2 regions of the Comamonas sp. Tr-654 genome follow, and region 2 is predicted to be linked to the other one. Evidence: predicted binding sites of a transcription regulator. Region 2 holds the regulator's gene; the other holds the start of a gene.

Region 1 (8,955 bases), on a different contig from region 2:
GGTCTGCGTGTTCGATACCGATCATGGGCCCTTCGTGCTGGTGCTGGTGGGCGCGACGATCGTGGGCAGCATGGCCACGGTGTGGCATGGCCTGATCAATCCTCCGCGTCCAGGCCATATCAAGACCTGGAAGTACGAAGGCGCCGAAGCGGTGACGCTGGCCAGCGGCGAGGAGATGGGCCGCTTTCAGCTTGGCTCCACGGTGGTCATGCTGTTTCCTCAGGCTGCAGGCCTGCAGTTCAATCCGCAGTGGCAGCCGGCGGCGCCGGTGCAACTGGGCCAGGTCATGGCCAATGCCCAGGCCAAGCTGGGCTGATAGCCGGGTTCCATAGAAAAAGCCGCTGATGCCATGAGCTCAGCGGCTTTCTTGCTTAGAGGGATCAAAGAAACCAGGTCAGCGGTTCGGGCCGGCGTTCGGTGGTGAACACCGTGGGGGCAAGACTCAGGCGATCGGGCTTGACCGGGTCGTCGTGACCTCGGAGGTAGACCATTAGTTCGCGTCTGCGCAAGATGACATGGCTGACGATTTCGCGTCGGCCATTCTGAGTGACCTCGGTGCCGGGCCGAAACAACGGCATATGAAACAGGCCACTGCGTGTGGTGGGCGGCGATGCCGCAACTTCATTGGAGGCGAGCTGCATGGGCTTTCCGTAGTAGTGGTGACTGCTTATCGGCCGCGAATCATCAAACTAAAGCCCGAATTGCCGGGCTTGATTCAACCGGGCTGGGCCAGGGCCTTGAGCAGCTCGGTTTCCATGCGCAACTGGCTGCTGTTGTCCTGCAGTTCAGGGCCTTCGATGAGGAAGGTGTCTTCCACGCGTTCGCCCAGGGTGCTGATCTTTGCGAGATGCACGCTGATATGGTGCTGGGCCAGGATCCGGGCAATGATGTAGAGCAGGCCGGCGCGGTCTGACGCGGAGATGGACAGCAGCCAGTGCTGGGCTTTTTCATCGGGGCGCAGGATGACGCGCGGAGCGAATGGAAAGCTCTTGACGCGGCGCGACAGCCGTCTTTGCGACGGCGTGGGCAGCGGGCCGCCCTGCAGCAGTGTCTGGGTCAGATCGCTTTCCACCATGTGCATGAGCTCGCGGTACTGCTCCTGCATGGTGGGGGCGATGACCTGGAAGGTATCCAGTGCGTAATCGTTGTTGGCCGTGTGCACGCGTGCATCGAGAATGGAAAATCCGGCCCGGTCGAAGTAGCTGCAGATACGGGCAAACAGATCGGGCTGGTCAGGTGCATAGACCAGCACTTGCAGGCCTTCACCGGCCAGCGACCGCCGGGCGCGCACCACGGGCTTGCCCAGGCCCACATGGCGTGAGAGATGGCGGGTATGCCAGGCGATGTCGGCCGCTTCATGGCGCATGAAGTAGCTCACATCCAGCGTCTCCCAGAGTTTCTTGTGGGACTCGAAGGGCTGAGCGGACAGGGCCAGCTGCACCAGCGCCTCACGCTTGCGAGCTTCGATCTCGGCGGCGGCATCCGGGGCACGGCCACCCTGCACTCGCAGGGTCAGGCGGTAGGTGTCTTCCAGCAGCTTGCCTTTCCAGGCGCTCCAGACCTTGGGGCTGGTGCCGCGAATGTCGGCCACCGTCAGCAGGTACAAGGCGGTGAGCTTGCGCTCGTTGCCGACGCGTTCGGCAAAGGCACGAATCACGTCGGGGTCGGACAGGTCCTGCTTCTGTGCCACCTGGCTCATGGTCAGGTGCTCGCGCACCAGAAACTCGACAAGCTCCGCATCGGCCTTGTCGATCTGGTGGGCGCGGCAAAAACGCTTGACTTCGACGGCACCGATCACGGAGTGATCGCCGCCACGACCCTTGCCGATGTCGTGGAAGAGGGCGGCCAGATACAGAATCCAGGGCTTGTCCCAGCCTGCGGCGAGCTGGGAGCAGAACGGATACTCATGGGCATGCTCGGCCATGAAGAAGCGCCGCACATTGCGCAGCACCATCAGGATATGCTGGTCCACGGTGTAGACGTGGAACAGATCGTGCTGCATCTGCCCCACGATGCGGCGGAAGGGCCAGAGATAGCGGCCCAGCACCGAGGTCTGATTCATCAGCCGGATGGCATGGGTGATGCCGCGCGGCTGCTGCAGGATCTTCATGAAGGTGGCGCGATTGACCGGGTCGCGACGGAAAGCACTGTCCATCACATCGCGGCTGGCATACAGCGCTCTCAGTGTTCGCGTCGACAGACCCGTCAATCCCTCATGCTGCTCATACATGAGAAAGGTTTCGAGAATGGCGTGCGGATCGCGCTCGTACAGATCGTCGCTGACCACCTCGATGGTGCCGGCCTTCTCGCAGAAGCGATCATTGAGCTGAATCAGCTCGTGCGAGCCGGGGTTCAGGCGCTCCTCGATGCTCATGCGCACGATCTGGCACAGCTGGGTTACCGCCTTGGCGGCCCAGTAATAGTGGCGCATCAGGGTCTCGCCAGCGCGCATGGCCAGCTTGCGGCCCTCCGGCGTGGTGGAGCGGTAGCCGAAGGCTTCGGCCACGGCGGTCTGCAGGTCGAAGACCAGCCGGTCCTCGTGGCGGCCGGCAGCGGCATGCAGGCGTGCACGGATCAGGCTGAGCAGGGATTCGTTGGATTCGAGCTGCTGCACCTCGAAATGGGTGATCAGGTCTTGCTCGGCCAGCTCATGCCAGCTATTGCCGAAGCCTGCGGCCTTGGCCAGCCAGAGCATGGTGTGCAGATCGCGCAGCCCGCCGGGCGATTCCTTGCAGTTGGGTTCCAGCGAATAGGGCGTGAAGTCGTATTTGGCGTGGCGTTGGCGCATTTCCAGCAGCTTGCCTTCGACAAAAGCCTTGGGATCAAGTTGCGCGCGAAACGCCTGCTCGAAGTCGGCAAACAAGGCCTTACTGCCGGTGATGCGGCGTGACTCCAGCATGGCGGTCTGTACCGTCAGGTCCTGCGCGGCCTCCTGCAGGCATTCGGCAATGCTGCGCACGCTGGAGCCGATTTCCAGGCCGACATCCCAGCAACTGCTGATGAACTGCTCGATGCTGGCCGCCAGTTCCGCAGCCGGCTGTGCACTGCTTTGGGACAGCAGCACCAGCACATCGATGTCCGAGTAGGGAAAGAGCTGGGCGCGCCCATAACCCCCCACGGCCAGCAGGGCTGTGCCTTGCGGCATCTGCGCGCGCTGCCAGAGGGTGCGCAGAAGACCGTCGGCCAGTTCACTGAAATGGTGCAGCACTCCGCGCACGCTGCGTCTGCCGAGCGTGGGGTTGCGCAGCAAGTCCATCTGCCGGGCCTTGGCCTCGCGATATTGCTCGCGCAGGCCCTGTAGCGAGGAGAGGTCGGAGACGTCGGCAGAGTGGGCGTAGGAGTGGGCAGAGGAGGTCATGCGCAGTAGAAAAAAGCGTTTCAACAGGGCAAGTGCTTGAGCGTCACCTTAACCCAACTGACTTGGGCTTGAGGCCCGTGATGGCAAAAAGATGAGCGCATGGCGCTTGCAGCACAAGGTCTACAAGCAAAAAATATGCCGCATCCGGCTTTGGCCGGTGCGGCATGCAGGTCAGCGGCAGCAGTGCGCTCAGGTGCGGATGGACGTGATGAAGTCAGGCGGAGTGGGCGAGCCCTCGGACCAGGTCAGCACGTCATAGCCGGTCTTGGTGACGGCCAGCATCAGCTCCCATTGGGCGGTCAGGCTGCGGTCCTTGGTGACGACGGTCCAACCGTCGGGCATGGCCTTGATGTCGCGCTTGCCCAGATTCAGCATGGGCTCGATGGTGAAGACCATGCCTTCTTCCAGCACCACGCCTTCGCCGGGGCGGCCGTAGTGCAGCACCTGGGGCTCGTCGTGGAACACCTTGCCGATGCCGTGGCCGCAGTATTCGCGCACCACGGACAGGTTGTTGCTCTCTGCAAAGGTCTGGATGGCGTGGCCGATATCGCCCAGCGTGGCACCGGGCTTGACCTGGGCAATGCCCTTCCACATGGCTTCGAACGTGAGCCTGGACAGGCGCTTGGCTGCAATCGTGCCTTCGCCAATGATGAACATGCGGCTGTTGTCGCCGAACCAGCCGTCTTCGGTGATGATGGTCACGTCGACATTGACGATATCGCCCTTCTTCAAAGGCTTGTCGTTGGGGATGCCGTGGCATACCACATGGTTGACCGAGGTGCAGACATAGGCCGGGTAGGGCGTCATGCCCGGAGGCTGATAGCCCAGGCAGGCCGTCTTGGTGCCTTGCTCGGCCATCCGCTTGGCGCACAGATCGTCGATCTGCTGGGTGGTGATGCCGGGCTTGATGTGGGGGGTGATGTAGTCCAGCACATCCGAAGCAAAGCGGCCTGCAATGCGCATGCTCTCGATGTCTTCGGGGGTCTTCAGTGTGATGCTCATGGCCGCAATTATCCCATTGCGCGCTTGAACATGCAGGGCTTGTGGGTGTGAGCATTCGGACTAACCCCGAGGCACGGTAAAATCCGAGGCTCACCGAATTCAGCGCTTTGGCCCGGTCCTCTCAGGCAGGGGATTGGCCAGGACGCTTTTCAACAGCCTTCACATAAACAGGCCGCCACGTGACATTGCATCTGACACAGTTTGAGGGTGGAAACGCCCTGAGCTCGTTCCGCGCCCAACAGCTTCTGACCGATCTGGTCGCCATCCACCCCAAGATCACCGGCGTATCTGCACGCTTTGTGCACCTGGTTGCCACCGAGGGCGCAGTTGCGCCCGCATTGCAAGAGCGCCTTTCGGCGCTCTTGACTTATGGAGACCCCTACACGGGCAGCGCCGAAGGCCTGGCTTTCATCGTCACCCCCCGTCTGGGCACCATCTCTCCCTGGGCCTCCAAGGCCACCGATATCGCCCGCAACTGCGGCCTGAATGTGTTCCGTGTGGAACGCATGACCGAGTATCGCGTGGACATGAAGTCCGGCCTGCTGGGCGGCAAGCCCGAGCTGTCGACAGAGCAGACCGCTCAGATCGCCGCTTTTCTGCACGACCGCATGACCGAATCCGTGTTTGCGACACGCGCAGAGGCCGAGCAACTGTTCACTACCCTGGCGGCACAGCCCATGGAGTTTGTGGATGTGCTGGGCGGTGGCCGCGCAGCGCTGGAAACCGCGAACAAGCAATGGGGCCTGGCCCTGGCCGAAGACGAGATCGAGTATCTGGTCAACGCTTTCAACGACCTCAAGCGCAATCCCACGGATGTGGAGCTGATGATGTTCGCGCAGGCCAACTCCGAGCACTGCCGCCACAAGATCTTCAACGCCAAGTTCACCATCGATGGCGTGGAGCAGGAAAAGTCGCTGTTCGGAATGATCCGCAACACCGAAGCCTGCTCGCCCCAGCACACCGTGGTGGCCTATGCCGACAACGCTTCCATCATGGAAGGCCATGAGGTCGAGCGATTTGTTGCCAAGTTCGATGCCAAGGCAGACGCAATCAGCGCCCCCAGCTACCAGAAGCAGGCGGCTACCAACCATGTGCTGATGAAGGTGGAAACACATAACCACCCCACGGCGATTTCGCCCTTCCCCGGCGCATCGACCGGCAACGGCGGCGAAATCCGTGACGAAGGCGCAACCGGCCGTGGCTCCAAGCCCAAGGCCGGCCTGACCGGCTTCACCGTCTCCAAGCTCTGGGGCAGCGAAGTGGGCAAGCCCGAGCACATCGCCAGCCCGCTGCAGATCATGATCGAAGGCCCTCTGGGTGGCGCGGCGTTCAACAACGAGTTCGGTCGTCCCAATCTGACCGGCTATTTCCGCGAGTACGAGCAGCAGGTCGGCGACATCACCCGCGGCTACCACAAGCCCATCATGATCGCCGGCGGCCTGGGCGTGATCGATTCCGAGCTGACCAAGAAGATCGAGTTCCCGGCGGGCACGCTGCTGATCCAACTGGGCGGCCCCGGCATGCGTATCGGCATGGGCGGTGGTGCGGCAAGCTCCATGGCTTCGGGCACCAATGCCGCGGAACTGGACTTTGACTCGGTGCAGCGCGGCAATCCCGAGATCGAGCGCCGTGCGCAGGAAGTCATCAACCATTGCTGGCAGCAGGGCGCAGGCAACCCCATCCTGGCCATCCACGACGTGGGTGCCGGTGGTATCTCCAATGCCTTCCCCGAGCTGACCAACGATGCCGGGCGCGGTGCACGTTTTGACCTGCGAGCCGTCAAGCTCGAAGAGTCCGGCCTCTCGCCCAAGGAAATCTGGTCCAACGAATCGCAGGAGCGTTACGTGCTGGCCATCGCTCCCGAATCGCTGGAGCAGTTCACGGCCTTCTGCGAGCGCGAGCGCTGCCCGTTTGCCGTCATCGGCACGGCCACCGAAGAGCGCCAGCTGGTGTTGGAGGATACGGCGGTCGAGTCCGGCGACCAGAAGTTCCCCGTGGACATGCCCATGAACGTGCTGCTGGGCAAGCCGCCCAAGGTGCACAAGGATGTGACCAGCGTGGAGCGCGAGCTGCCCGCCATGGACCTGACCGGCGTGCCGCTGGAAAAGGCCGTGATCGAAGTGCTGGCCCACCCCACAGTGGCTTCCAAGCGCTTCCTGATCACCATCGGCGACCGCGCCGTCGGTGGCCTGACCCATCGCGACCAGATGGTCGGTCCCTGGCAGGTGCCGGTGGCCGACGTGGCCGTGACCCTGGCCGACTACAAGGGCTTCAAGGGTGAAGCCATGGCAATGGGCGAGCGCACACCGCTGGCCGCCATCGACGCGCCCGCCTCGGGTCGCATGGCCGTGGCCGAAGCCATCACCAATATGCTGGCTGCGTCCATCGAGCTGTCCAAGGTGAAGATGTCGGCCAACTGGATGGCCGCCTGCGGCGAAGCCGGTGAAGACGCTGCGCTTTATGCCACCGTCAAGGCCGTGGGCATGGAACTGTGCCCTGCGCTGAACATCTCTATTCCCGTGGGCAAGGACTCCCTGTCCATGCGCACCCAGTGGAGCGAGAACGGCCAGACCAAGAAGGTCACCTCGCCCGTGAGCCTGATCATCACCGGCTTTGCAGCCATCGACGATGTGCGCACCACGCTCACGCCCCAGCTCAACGCCGAGGTGGAAGACAGTACCCTGGTGCTGATCGACCTGGGCCGCGGCAAGATGCGCATGGGCGGCTCCATCATCGGTCAGGTGCTCAATCAGTCGGGCAATGAAGTGCCGGATCTGGACGACCCCAAGGATCTGATCGCCATGGTGGATGCAGTGAATGCACTGCGCGCCAAGGGACTGATCCTGGCCTACCACGACAGGGGCGACGGCGGCCTGCTGGCCACGGCCGCCGAAATGGCCTTTGCCGGCCATGTGGGCGTGGCCTTGAATGTGGACATGCTGATCACCGAAGGCGATGGCATCTCCGACAGCCGCATGGACAGCGGTGAAGGCAAGAACTGGGGCAAGCAGGTCTCCGGCCGTCGCGAAGACCTGACCTTGCGCGCACTGTTCAACGAAGAGCTGGGCGCCGTGCTGCAGATCAGGACCGAGGACCGTGCCGAAGTGCTGCAGGTGCTGCGCGAACATGGCCTGATCCAGTGCAGCCATGTCATCGGCAAGACCCGTCCTGCTTCGTCCCCTGTGGACGCCGGCAAGGGCGAGTTGCAGGTGTGGCGCGATGCGAACAAGGTGTTCGGCGCAACCCTGTCCGATCTGCACCAGGTCTGGGATGCCGTGAGCTGGAAGATCACCCAGCAGCGCGACAACCCCGTGTGCGCCGACAGCGAGCATGCTGCGGCAGGCGAACCCACCGATCCTGGCATGCATGTGCATCTGACGTTCGATCCTCAGGAGAACGTGGCAGCGCCCTTCATCAGCGTGGCTGCCAAGCCTCGCGTGGCGGTGCTGCGCGAGCAGGGCGTGAACTCCCATGTGGAAATGGCCTACGCCTTCACCGAAGCCGGCTTTGATGCGGTGGACGTGCACATGAGCGACCTGCAGTCCGGCCGTGCGCAGCTCAAGGACTTCGCCGGTGTGGTGGCCTGCGGTGGCTTCAGCTACGGCGACACCCTGGGTGCGGGCATTGGCTGGGCACGCTCCATCACCTTCAACGACCGTCTGTCCGAGCAGTTCCAGGCCTTCTTCGGTCGTACCGACACTTTCGGTCTGGGCGTTTGCAACGGCTGCCAGATGTTCGCCGAACTGGCCGACATCATCCCCGGTGCGCAGGATTGGCCGCGCTTCACGCAAAACCAGAGCAACCGCTTCGAGGCGCGTCTGAGCATGGTGGAAGTGCTGGAGTCGCCCAGCCTGTTCCTGCAAGGCATGGCCGGCTCCCGTCTGCCGATCGCCGTGGCGCATGGCGAGGGCTTTGCCAACTTCCAGTTCCGTGGCAATGCCGAGCAGGTGGTCAAGTCCATGCGCTATGTGGACAACCACGGCCAGCCGACCGAGCAGTATCCGTTCAACCCCAACGGCTCGGCTGGTGGCCTGACCGCAGTGACGACCGCCGATGGGCGTTTCACCGCGATGATGCCTCACCCCGAGCGCGTGTTCCGCAATGTGCAGATGAGCTGGACTTCGGGTGACAAGTCCGAATTCAGCCCCTGGATGCGCGTCTGGCGCAACGCCCGCAAGTGGCTGGGTTGATTCCCTGGCATTGCTAGTGCAATCAAAAGGCTCTGCATTCTGCAGAGCCTTTTTTCATGGAAGTTCGGGGGCTCCAGCGCGGCGCCGAGGCGCTGCCGAGTATGAGCGCTGGCAGGGCCTGCACCTGGTTACAATCTAAATGATAATCACTATTGATTAAGTCATTGCAAGGAATCTCGAAAGAGAGCTGAAACCCGACATGCCAACTAACACCAGTCCCCTGCACCAGGAGGTTGCCCGTCTCTATACCGAGCACCACGGCTGGTTGCACGGCTGGCTGCGAAGAAAACTTGGCGACGTGCATCAGGCGGGCGATCTGGCGCATGACACGTTCCTGCGCTTGCTGGCGCGTCAGGAGCCGGTATCGGCTCGCGAGCCCAAGGCCTTCCTGACCACGGTGGCGCA
Region 2 (8,955 bases):
GCGTGAAACTGGCCGAGGGCTGGCATATCGCGGGCATGGACACCTCTGCCGCGCCATCCAAGTCCTGCGCCTCCATGGTCGATGTCTACCAACTGCTGGGCGTGCCCTGTTTCGGAGCCAGCGGTACGGTGGAAGCCTCGGCACTGCTGACCCGCGTCTTCAAATCGGTAAGCGGCGTAACGCAGATCGGCTTCAGCGGCCTGATGCTGGCCGTGACCGAGGACCAAGGCCTGGCCCAGGCCAGTCTGAATGACGAATTCGATATCCGCGCCCTGCTGACCTACAGCAGCGTCTGCGGCATCGGCCTCGATACCGTGCCTGTACCGGGCGACAGCAGCGCCGAGCAGATCGCCGCCGTCATGCGCGATACGGGCACCATGGCTTTTCGCCTCAACAAGCCGCTGACGGTGCGACTGTTCCCCGTGCCGGGGCTCAAAGCCGGCGACAGAACAGCCTTCGAAAGCGCTGACCTTTGCAACTGCGCCGTGCTGGCCCTGCCCTGAATATCGATCCCGACCGGCTGCCGCGCCTGACAGCCAAGTGCCGACAGCTATTGCTTTTGATATTCCCCTACCCCGGTTCTGTTTGACAGAACCCCATGGTGGCAGCCGGGGTGCCCCCGGTAAAATTGATCCTTATGGCAAAAATTATCGTTCTGGCACTGGTGCTGCTTTTCTTTGGCTGCGGGCTGTACATGCATCTGCGCGGCAAGGTGCGCCACAAGGTGGTCAAGCAATTGTTTGACCACTCCACGTTCACAGCGCCGTTCAACGTCTTCATGCTGATGTTCAGCAAGGTGCCGCGCACGCCCTATCTGCCCACCAGCACCTTTCCCGAACTGGCGCCGCTGCAGGCCAATTGGCGCGAGATCCGCGAGGAAGCCGTCAATCTGCAAAAGAACATGCAGATCAAGGCTGCTGCCAACAACGACGACGCAGGCTTCAACTCCTTCTTCAAGACCGGCTGGAAGCGCTTCTACCTCAAGTGGTACGGCGACGCCCACCCTTCGGCCATGGAGCTGTGCCCCAAGACCACGGCCCTGGTGAAGTCGATTCCCAGCGTCAAGGCCGCCATGTTTGCCGAGCTGCCGCCCGGCGCCAAGCTCAACCTGCACCGCGACCCCTATGCAGGCTCTCTGCGCTATCACCTGGCCGTGCTGGCGCCCAACGACGACCGCTGCATGATCGAGGTCGACGGCCAGCCCTATAGCTGGCGTGAAGGCGAAGGCGTGATCTTCGACGAGACCTTTATGCACTGGGCAGAGAACCGCAGCGAAGGCAACCGCATCGTGCTGTTTTGCGATGTGGAGCGCCCCATGACCAATGGCTTTGCGCAATGGCTCAACCACTGGCTGGGCAAGAATGTGGTGGCCGCCGCCAGTTCGCCCAACAACGAAGGCGACCCGCGCGGCATGATCAGCAAGCTGTTCAAGATCTCGTTCTATGCGGGCAAGTACCGCCGTGCCTTCCGCGACTGGAATCCGACCTTCTACAAGATCCTCAAGTTCGGACTGATGATCGGCGTGCTGGCCTGGTTTATCTGGTGGTTGATTCCGTCCCAATAGGCCTGCACTGAAGGCAAAGCCTCCCAAAAGCCGCTGACGCATGTCCAGCGGCTTTTTTTCGCCTTCTCGGCGGACCCTCTCAAAAATCCCGTCTCAAACTCCGCTCCTATGGAGCGTGCGTATTCCTGTCCAAAAGACAGCAAAAGCATCCCAATGCCTGGCCGGTTGCCTGCCGCTCAATATCCGCCATTACCTAGAGAAACCTCAATTCAAATTAATTAAGCTCAGGTTACAAAATATGGCATTAAAAACCTTTACTCACAGTCAAAGAGCATTTTAAGCATGAAAACAATTGTCAAGCCGGCATGAGTATTGATTAATCGTAAACCTCTCTTATTTCAATAATGGGGTTTACCCTTAATAAGAGATTTTACTCAAAAGGAGGTCGATAAAATTTCTTCACCTGTTAAAAATCACAGGAATTGGCCTTTTATTAAACAACAGCAGGGAGTGAAATTTATGCATTTTCAATCGCGAAAGCCATTAACTATCCGTCAAGGAGAGTGGCAATGCTAAAAACCATAAAAATGGTATTGATTGCATCCCTCGTGGGATCAATCGTTGCCTGCGGCGGTGGCGACGGTAACAGCAGTGGCGGCGGAGGAGGCGGCGGTGGCACTCCGCCAGGCCCTGGCGTCACTCAAACTCCTGCTGAAAAAATCGCGGCACTTGAGTCGTCCGGAGAGATTCCCAAGTTGGAACGTGGCCCTGATATCAGCGGCCCCGACAGCAATACCAGCGGTGTTCGCGACGATATTGAATCTATTTTGACAGCCGAGTACACCGGAGCCCAGCTTGCCGCCGTGCTGCAAACCGCAAAAGCCCTTCAAAAGGCCTTGCTCGTCGACACCGAGGACATCAACGCAGTTAAGGCCGTTGATCGCGATATTTCTCGCGGAATCAGTTGCATATTCTCAAAATTTAATGGAGCGGAAGGTTCCAAGCAGCCGGCAAGAGTCGGGCAAGAACTGGAGTCAATGACGGCCAATACCAAAGACAGACTCTTGGCCTATCTCAAATACAACAAGGCGCTCGATGGAACGTCCTCCGCTTGGCCAGAGGGAGATACCTGTGAATAAGTTTTTCAAACAATGCACATGCTTATTGCTGTCGCTCGTATTCATCAGCGCTCCGCTTACCGGTGGCGCGCAAGTCATCAATCCCGATACGAATCTATGCCGGGAAACCGGTATTGAATTCGCCTTCCTGAACGGTGTTCAAACCACGAAACTACAGGCTGCGCAGGCCTTGGGGGTCCTTATAGGCATTCACGGTCAGAGCGCCCCCGGCGGCGATCAGATCAAGTATGAAACCCTGTACAACTATTCAAACGGCTTCGAAGATTTTGTCGAGACCTTCGAGCAGCGCCTGCAAGAGCAAGATGGTTTGCTGGCAGGCCGCCTGGAGCTCTTCTTCGAAGCCCTGAATGGAGGCGGTTCATGGTGGGACAACATCACCAACTCCGTGCCGGCGGCCGCAGAGTTGCTCAATGGATTCAACGACTGGCGCAACGCGGCAACCATTCGCTATCTCACGGCCATGCTGGGCAATCCGCCGACGCTTGCCAACTATATGGAGCATCAATCACGCATCGACAACTGGATTCTCGAAGGCAAGAAGATTCTCTTGGTCGCCCACTCCCAGGGCAATCTGTTCGCGAACGCAGCCTATGCCTATGCTGCGCCCAAGGCCGCCGTAGGCTCGGTGAAGGTAGTGCATATTGCGCCGGCCTCACCCACGCTCAACGGCGAGCACACTCTCGCTGACAAGGATCTGGTCATCAATGGTCTGCGCGCCGTAGGCACCGTGGCCGACATCACGGACAGCATTCCCGCCTATCAGCAGCGTCCTGCCGGTATCAATGGTGGAAAAGACCTGCTCGGCCACGGTCTGCTCGAGATTTACATCAACCCCGGCCTGGAGATCTCCAACCGCGTGAAGAGCCACATCACGACTGCACTGTCCACACTCGTGGCCCCGCCGGCGCGAGCGACATCCGGCTTTTTCACCACCACGCTGACCTGGGACGGCAGCGGTGACGTCGATCTGCACACCTATGAGCCCGGAGGCTCGCATGTCTACTACCGCTACATGCGCGGCGCCAGCGGCTATCTCGATGTGGACAACACCGTCGCCTACGGACCTGAGCACTACTATGCATCCTGCGATTCAGCAAGACTGCAGGAAGGCACCTATCGGGTCGCCATCGCCAACTACGCCAGAGCCGCCGGCAGAGTCGCCACGGTACAGGTTGCATCCTGGGATGACGGCGTGCTGGGCACCAAGTCTGTCACCCTGGGCGCGGCCACAGGCGACAACCCGGTCTATGCCATGTTCAATGTCGTGGTGAGCAAGAACGCCCAGAACGGCAAGTACTCCGCAACGCTGGCCCCATAAGCGACGACGCTCATCCAGCCCAAGGCAAGCGGTCTTCATCAGGCCGCTTGCCTTTTTTCGCTCCGAGCCGCGCGGCGATTCGCTACAGCGCCTTGCGCAGCGTGGTCGTCGGTATCTTGAGCTGCTCGCGGTATTTGGCGACAGTACGGCGCGCACACTCAATGCCCTGCTCCTTGAGCATGTCGGCCAGCTTGGCGTCCGACAGCGGCTTTCTCGCATCTTCGGCATCGACAAACTGCTTGATCAGCGCACGCACGGCCGTGCTGGAGGCACTGCCACCGGTTTCCGTGCCCAGGCCCGAACCGAAGAAATACTTGAGCTCGAAAGTACCCTGGGGCGTGGCCATGTACTTGGCCGTGGTCACGCGGCTGATAGTGGACTCGTGCAGGCCCAGCGTGTCTGCGATATCGCGCAGCACCAGCGGGCGCATGGCCAGCTCGCCATGCACAAAGAAGTTCTTCTGCCGCTCCACGATGGCTTCGGAAACACGCAAGATGGTGTCGAAGCGCTGCTGGATGTTCTTGATGAACCAGCGCGCCTCCTGCAGCTGCTGCTGCAGCGCCGCATGACCGTCGCTGTTCTTGTGGCGACGCAGCACGCCGGCATAGATGTCGTGCACGCGTAGACGCGGCATGACCTCGGGGTTGAGCTGCACGGAAAAGTCCGACCGGCCCGAGCCGGCCCGCACCGGACGCACGATGACATCGGGCACCACGATATGGCGCTCCACGTCGACAAAGCGCCGACCCGGACGCGGCTCCAGCCTGGCGATCAGGGCCATGGCCTCGCGCAGCTGTTCCTCGCGCGCGCCGCACAGGCTGGTGAGCTTGCGCAGATCGCGCCGCGCCAGCAAGTCCATGGGCTGGGAACAGATGGCCTGTGCCAGCAGCAGCCGGCTCATATGCGCCTCGGTCGTACCCTCGTCCTCGGCCGTGCGGATCAGATCGCGCAGCTGCAGTTGCAGGCACTCGGCCAGATCACGCGCGCCCACGCCCACCGGCTCCAGGCTTTGCAGCAGCTTCAGCGCAATGGCAAAGTGCTGCTCCAGCTCCTCGCGCTCCTCCAGATCGTCGCCGGCCAGGCTCTGCGCCAGCTCCTGCAGGGAATCCTCGAGATAACCGTCGTCGCTGAGCGACTCGATGAGAAAGCGCAGCGCCGCCGTGTCTGCCGCACCCAGATGCAGGCTTAAGGCCTGGCGATGGAGAAAGTCGGTCAGGCTCTGGTGCTCGCGCGCCAGATCGATGGCATCGGTTTCATCATCGCCATCGCGGTTGCGCGTGGAGCTGCTGGCCGAGGGCGTCTCCCACTCGCTGCTGGATTCGCCGCCCCACTCCCCGTCCTGGCCGTCCATGCCGTCGGCCTCCCAGTTCAGCGTTTCTGGAGTTTCAGGGCTCGGTGTTTCCGCTACGGTTTCAGTAGCTAATTGCGCTTGCGATGCTTCTTTTTCAGCATGAATACCATCTGAAGTGCTGTATTCATTGGCGCTAGCAGCTACATCTACAGGAGCATCTCCCGCAGTTTCGGCCTCATCGCCCGCACGCTCCAGAAAGGGGTTGTCGACCAGCATCTGCTCGACTTCCTGCGCCAGCTCCAGAGTGGAGAGTTGCAGCAGCTGGATGGATTGCTGCAGCTGCGGCGTCAGCGATAAATGCTGCGAAACGCGTAGCGAGAGACCTGGCTTCATCGAGGCGCGGCTCCCAGACAATCATTGCAAACGCGCACAGTGCAGTGGGTTTGCCGCAGGGCTGCCCCAAGGCAGACCGCGGCGCAGCCGGTCAGGGCCCCTTCTGCAGGCGGCGACCACACAAAGTGAGGGAGCGTGGGGGTCATCACATTCTGAAATGTTCGCCCAGATAGACGCGGCGCACATCGGCGTTCTCCACGATCTCCTCGGGCGTGCCTTCGGCCAGCACATGGCCGTCGCTGATGATGAAGGCGTGGTCGCAGATGCCCAGCGTCTCGCGCACGTTATGGTCGGTAATCAGCACACCGATGCCGCGCTCCTTGAGAAAGCCGATGATGCGCTGGATCTCGATCACCGCAATCGGATCGATACCGGCAAACGGCTCGTCAAGCAGGATGAAGCGCGGCTGCGTGGCCAGGGCACGCGCGATTTCCACGCGCCGACGTTCACCGCCGGACAGCGCCAGCGCCGGCGACTGGCGCAGATGCTCGACGCGCAGCTCCTGCAGCAAGCCCGTGAGGCGCTTTTCGATCTCGCCCTGCGTCAGCGCCTTGCCTTGCTCGTCCTTTTGCAGCTCCAGCACGGCGCGCACATTGTCTTCCACGCTGAGCTTGCGGAAGATGGAGGCTTCCTGGGGCAGATAGGACAGGCCCAGGCGCGAGCGCTGGTGAATCGGCATGCCGCCCACCGGCTGGCCGTCGATGAAGATCTCGCCGCCGTCGCTACGCACCAGGCCCACGATCATGTAGAACGATGTGGTCTTGCCCGCACCGTTGGGGCCGAGCAGACCGACCACCTCGCCTTTTTGCACGGACAGCGACACATCCTTGACCACCTTGCGGCTGCCATAGGACTTGGCCAGATGCTTGGCCTCCAGGCGGCTGTCGGACTCGCCGCTGCGGCTGCTGGAGAAGGTCGGCTCACTCATTTCTTCTCGTCGGCTTTCTCGCCGCCCAGCGTCATGCTCGGGCGCAATTGGGTGGCAGGAGTGGCGGGCTTGGGCTGTGCGCCCGGCGTACCGTCCTTGGGCGCCATGATGGCGCGCACGCGACCGCCCTGGCCCACGGAGGAGCTAGGCAGGCCGCCGCTGGTCTTCTGGCCATCGACGGTATAGACGTCGGTGATGTTGTTGTAGACGATGATGGAGCCCGTGACCTGGTCGCTGAGCTGGCCGCCACGGTAGCGGCGCATCTCGCCACGGCGGATGAACTTGACGATATCGGCCTTGCCGTCGTATTCGATGACTTCGCCTTCGCCTTCGATGAACTCTTCGGGCTGACCGGCCACGGTGTCGCGCTTCTGGCGGAAGAAGGCGCGCTTGCCGGGCTCGGCCTTGATCACCCCGTACTGATAGCCCTCGGCATCCTGACGCACATCAAGCTGGGCGCCGCGCAGCACGATGGAACCCTTGGTCATCACCACATTGCCGGTGAAGACGCTGGTCTGCTGCAGCTCGTCGTGACGCAGCGCATCCGCCTCGATATTCATGGGCTTGGCGCTGTCGGCCTTTTCGGCATGGGCAATGCCGGTCGCTGCTGCCAGGGCGCAGGCCAGCGCGAGAGGTAGGAGTGTTTTTTTCATGGAAGGCACGTTTCTTGCATCCATTGTAGTCATTCCCTTTTTGCAACTTGCGTAAAAACCACCCACAAAAAAGCCCGCGCTACGGCGGGCTTGCGGGGCATCAAACGTCGTTGGCGTCTGAAACCTGGCGTCAGGCCTTGCGGCTGGAGGCGATCAGTGCATTGACCACGCGCAGCACATTGTCCATATTGCCAGCCTTGGTGCCGTCCGTGTAATAGCGGCCGGCCACACCCATGGCGGGCACGCCTTCCACGTCATACTCGTTTTGCAGCTGGGTGGCCTTGCGCACCTGGTTGGCCACGGTGAAGGAGTTGTAGACTTCCTTGAACTTGGCCAGATCCACGCCCTGCTTGCCGATCCAGTCAAAGATGGCGTCGTCGTTCTTGAGCGGGTTGCGGTCCACGTGAATGGTACGGAACACCTTGGCGTTCAGCTGGGGCAGCAGGTTCATGCCTTCCAGTGCGTAGTACAGCTTTTGCTGGGGCACGAAAGAGGCATTGAAGGCCACGGGCACCTGACGCACCACCACATCGGCGGGCTGGGTCTTGGCCCAGGCTTCGAACTGGGGCTCGAAGGCATTGCAATGCGGGCAGCTGTACCAGAAGAACTCGATCACCTCGACCTTGCCGGCCGGCGCGCTCACGCTGGCGGGCTTGCCCAGCTTGATGTAGTCCTTGCCTTCCTTGGGCGCGGCGCCCTGGGCCCAGCTGGAGGAGGTGCCCAGAGTCAGGGCACCGGCGGCAGCTGCCGAGGCAGCCAGAGAGAATTCGCGACGTTTCATCTAAACAAACTCCTGTATCAGGTCTGCAGTATCAGAGCCCAGCGGCCCCAAAAAGTTCAGCAAAGTCCTAAATCTCGCACCCTCTGCCTGGGACGCCTCGGGCCGCAGCCTGAGGGCACCACAGAGAGAGGCTGCACAACGCCTCGCAAGGCCGATTATCGCGCCGCGCGCACCAGGGTCGAGTCCACGCCCGCGCCGTCGAGCTTGCCCTTGAGCTGCTCGGCGTCGTCACGCTTGCTGAACGGTCCCACGCGCACACGGAAAACGGTGATTCCGTTTTGCTCACGCTCGCTGATACGCGACTCCCAGCCCAGCATGGCCAGCTTGGCACGCTGCGCTTCCGCTTCGCTCTGGCCGCGGAAAGCGCCGGCCTGCACGAAGTAGTTGAATGCAGAGTCCGAGGACGATGCCGCCTGGGCCGCAGCCTTTTCCTTGTCGGCGCGCGCCTTTTCGGCCTTGTCGGCGGCCGCAGAGCGCTCCTTGACCAGATCACCCAGCGGATCGCCCGATCCGGGCTTGGCCGTCTTGTCCGGCGTGGCGGGTGCCGGCGGGGTGGTGACTCCGCCGGTTGCGGTGGGCTGCACAGCAGGCGTGGGCGGTGTCACCGTCACATCGCTGGGCGGGACGGGCGGTGTCACCGGCGCCGGTGCGGGCTGGCGGCTTTGCAACGGTGCGTTGGGGTCCCAGTTCTTGTTGCGCTCGGCCTCAGCCGCATCGCGCTGAGTGTTGTTGCCACCCTTGTTGAGGAAGGGCACCGGTACCTTGGTCACATAGATGGCCACGGCCAGTGCCGCAGCCAGACCGATGACCATGCCAAAGATAAGCCCCAGGATGGTTCCACCGCGTTGCTGGTTCTTCATATCAGTCGCTTAACGCTTTCTGCTTCGATTGTTCCGTTCTCAGATCCATCGCCCCGCGCGTTACAACCCGCAGGGAGCGATAGGCAGA

Evidence for each region. Region 2 encodes sigma-54, which starts transcription at its own class of promoters, with help from an activator protein. Its sites were predicted from a motif close to TGGCANGNAANCTGCTTT; they were not measured.
Region 1: F3J24_RS21425 ([protein-PII] uridylyltransferase) is a predicted target of sigma-54. The motif match lies at 3,482-3,499, and genes of this name have one in related genera.

Annotation. Positions count from the first base shown of each region.
Region 1 covers NZ_VWWQ01000007.1:356,662-365,616, reverse strand. Annotated here, with positions in the region: gene asd (archaetidylserine decarboxylase) at 1-316, shown strand, start outside; gene F3J24_RS21430 (hypothetical protein) at 381-641, opposite strand; gene F3J24_RS21425 ([protein-PII] uridylyltransferase) at 716-3,358, opposite strand; gene map (type I methionyl aminopeptidase) at 3,548-4,360, opposite strand; gene purL (phosphoribosylformylglycinamidine synthase) at 4,540-8,550, shown strand; gene F3J24_RS21410 (sigma-70 family RNA polymerase sigma factor) at 8,750-8,955, shown strand, end outside.
Region 2 covers NZ_VWWQ01000002.1:15,114-24,068, reverse strand. Annotated here, with positions in the region: gene F3J24_RS05745 (DUF711 family protein) at 1-503, shown strand, start outside; gene F3J24_RS05740 (aspartyl/asparaginyl beta-hydroxylase domain-containing protein) at 638-1,564, shown strand; gene F3J24_RS05735 (hypothetical protein) at 2,074-2,643, shown strand; gene F3J24_RS24910 (hypothetical protein) at 2,669-3,961, shown strand; gene F3J24_RS05725 (RNA polymerase factor sigma-54) at 4,044-5,645, opposite strand; gene lptB (LPS export ABC transporter ATP-binding protein) at 5,791-6,573, opposite strand; gene lptA (lipopolysaccharide transport periplasmic protein LptA) at 6,570-7,226, opposite strand; gene F3J24_RS05710 (thiol:disulfide interchange protein DsbA/DsbL) at 7,357-8,007, opposite strand; gene F3J24_RS05705 (SPOR domain-containing protein) at 8,163-8,867, opposite strand.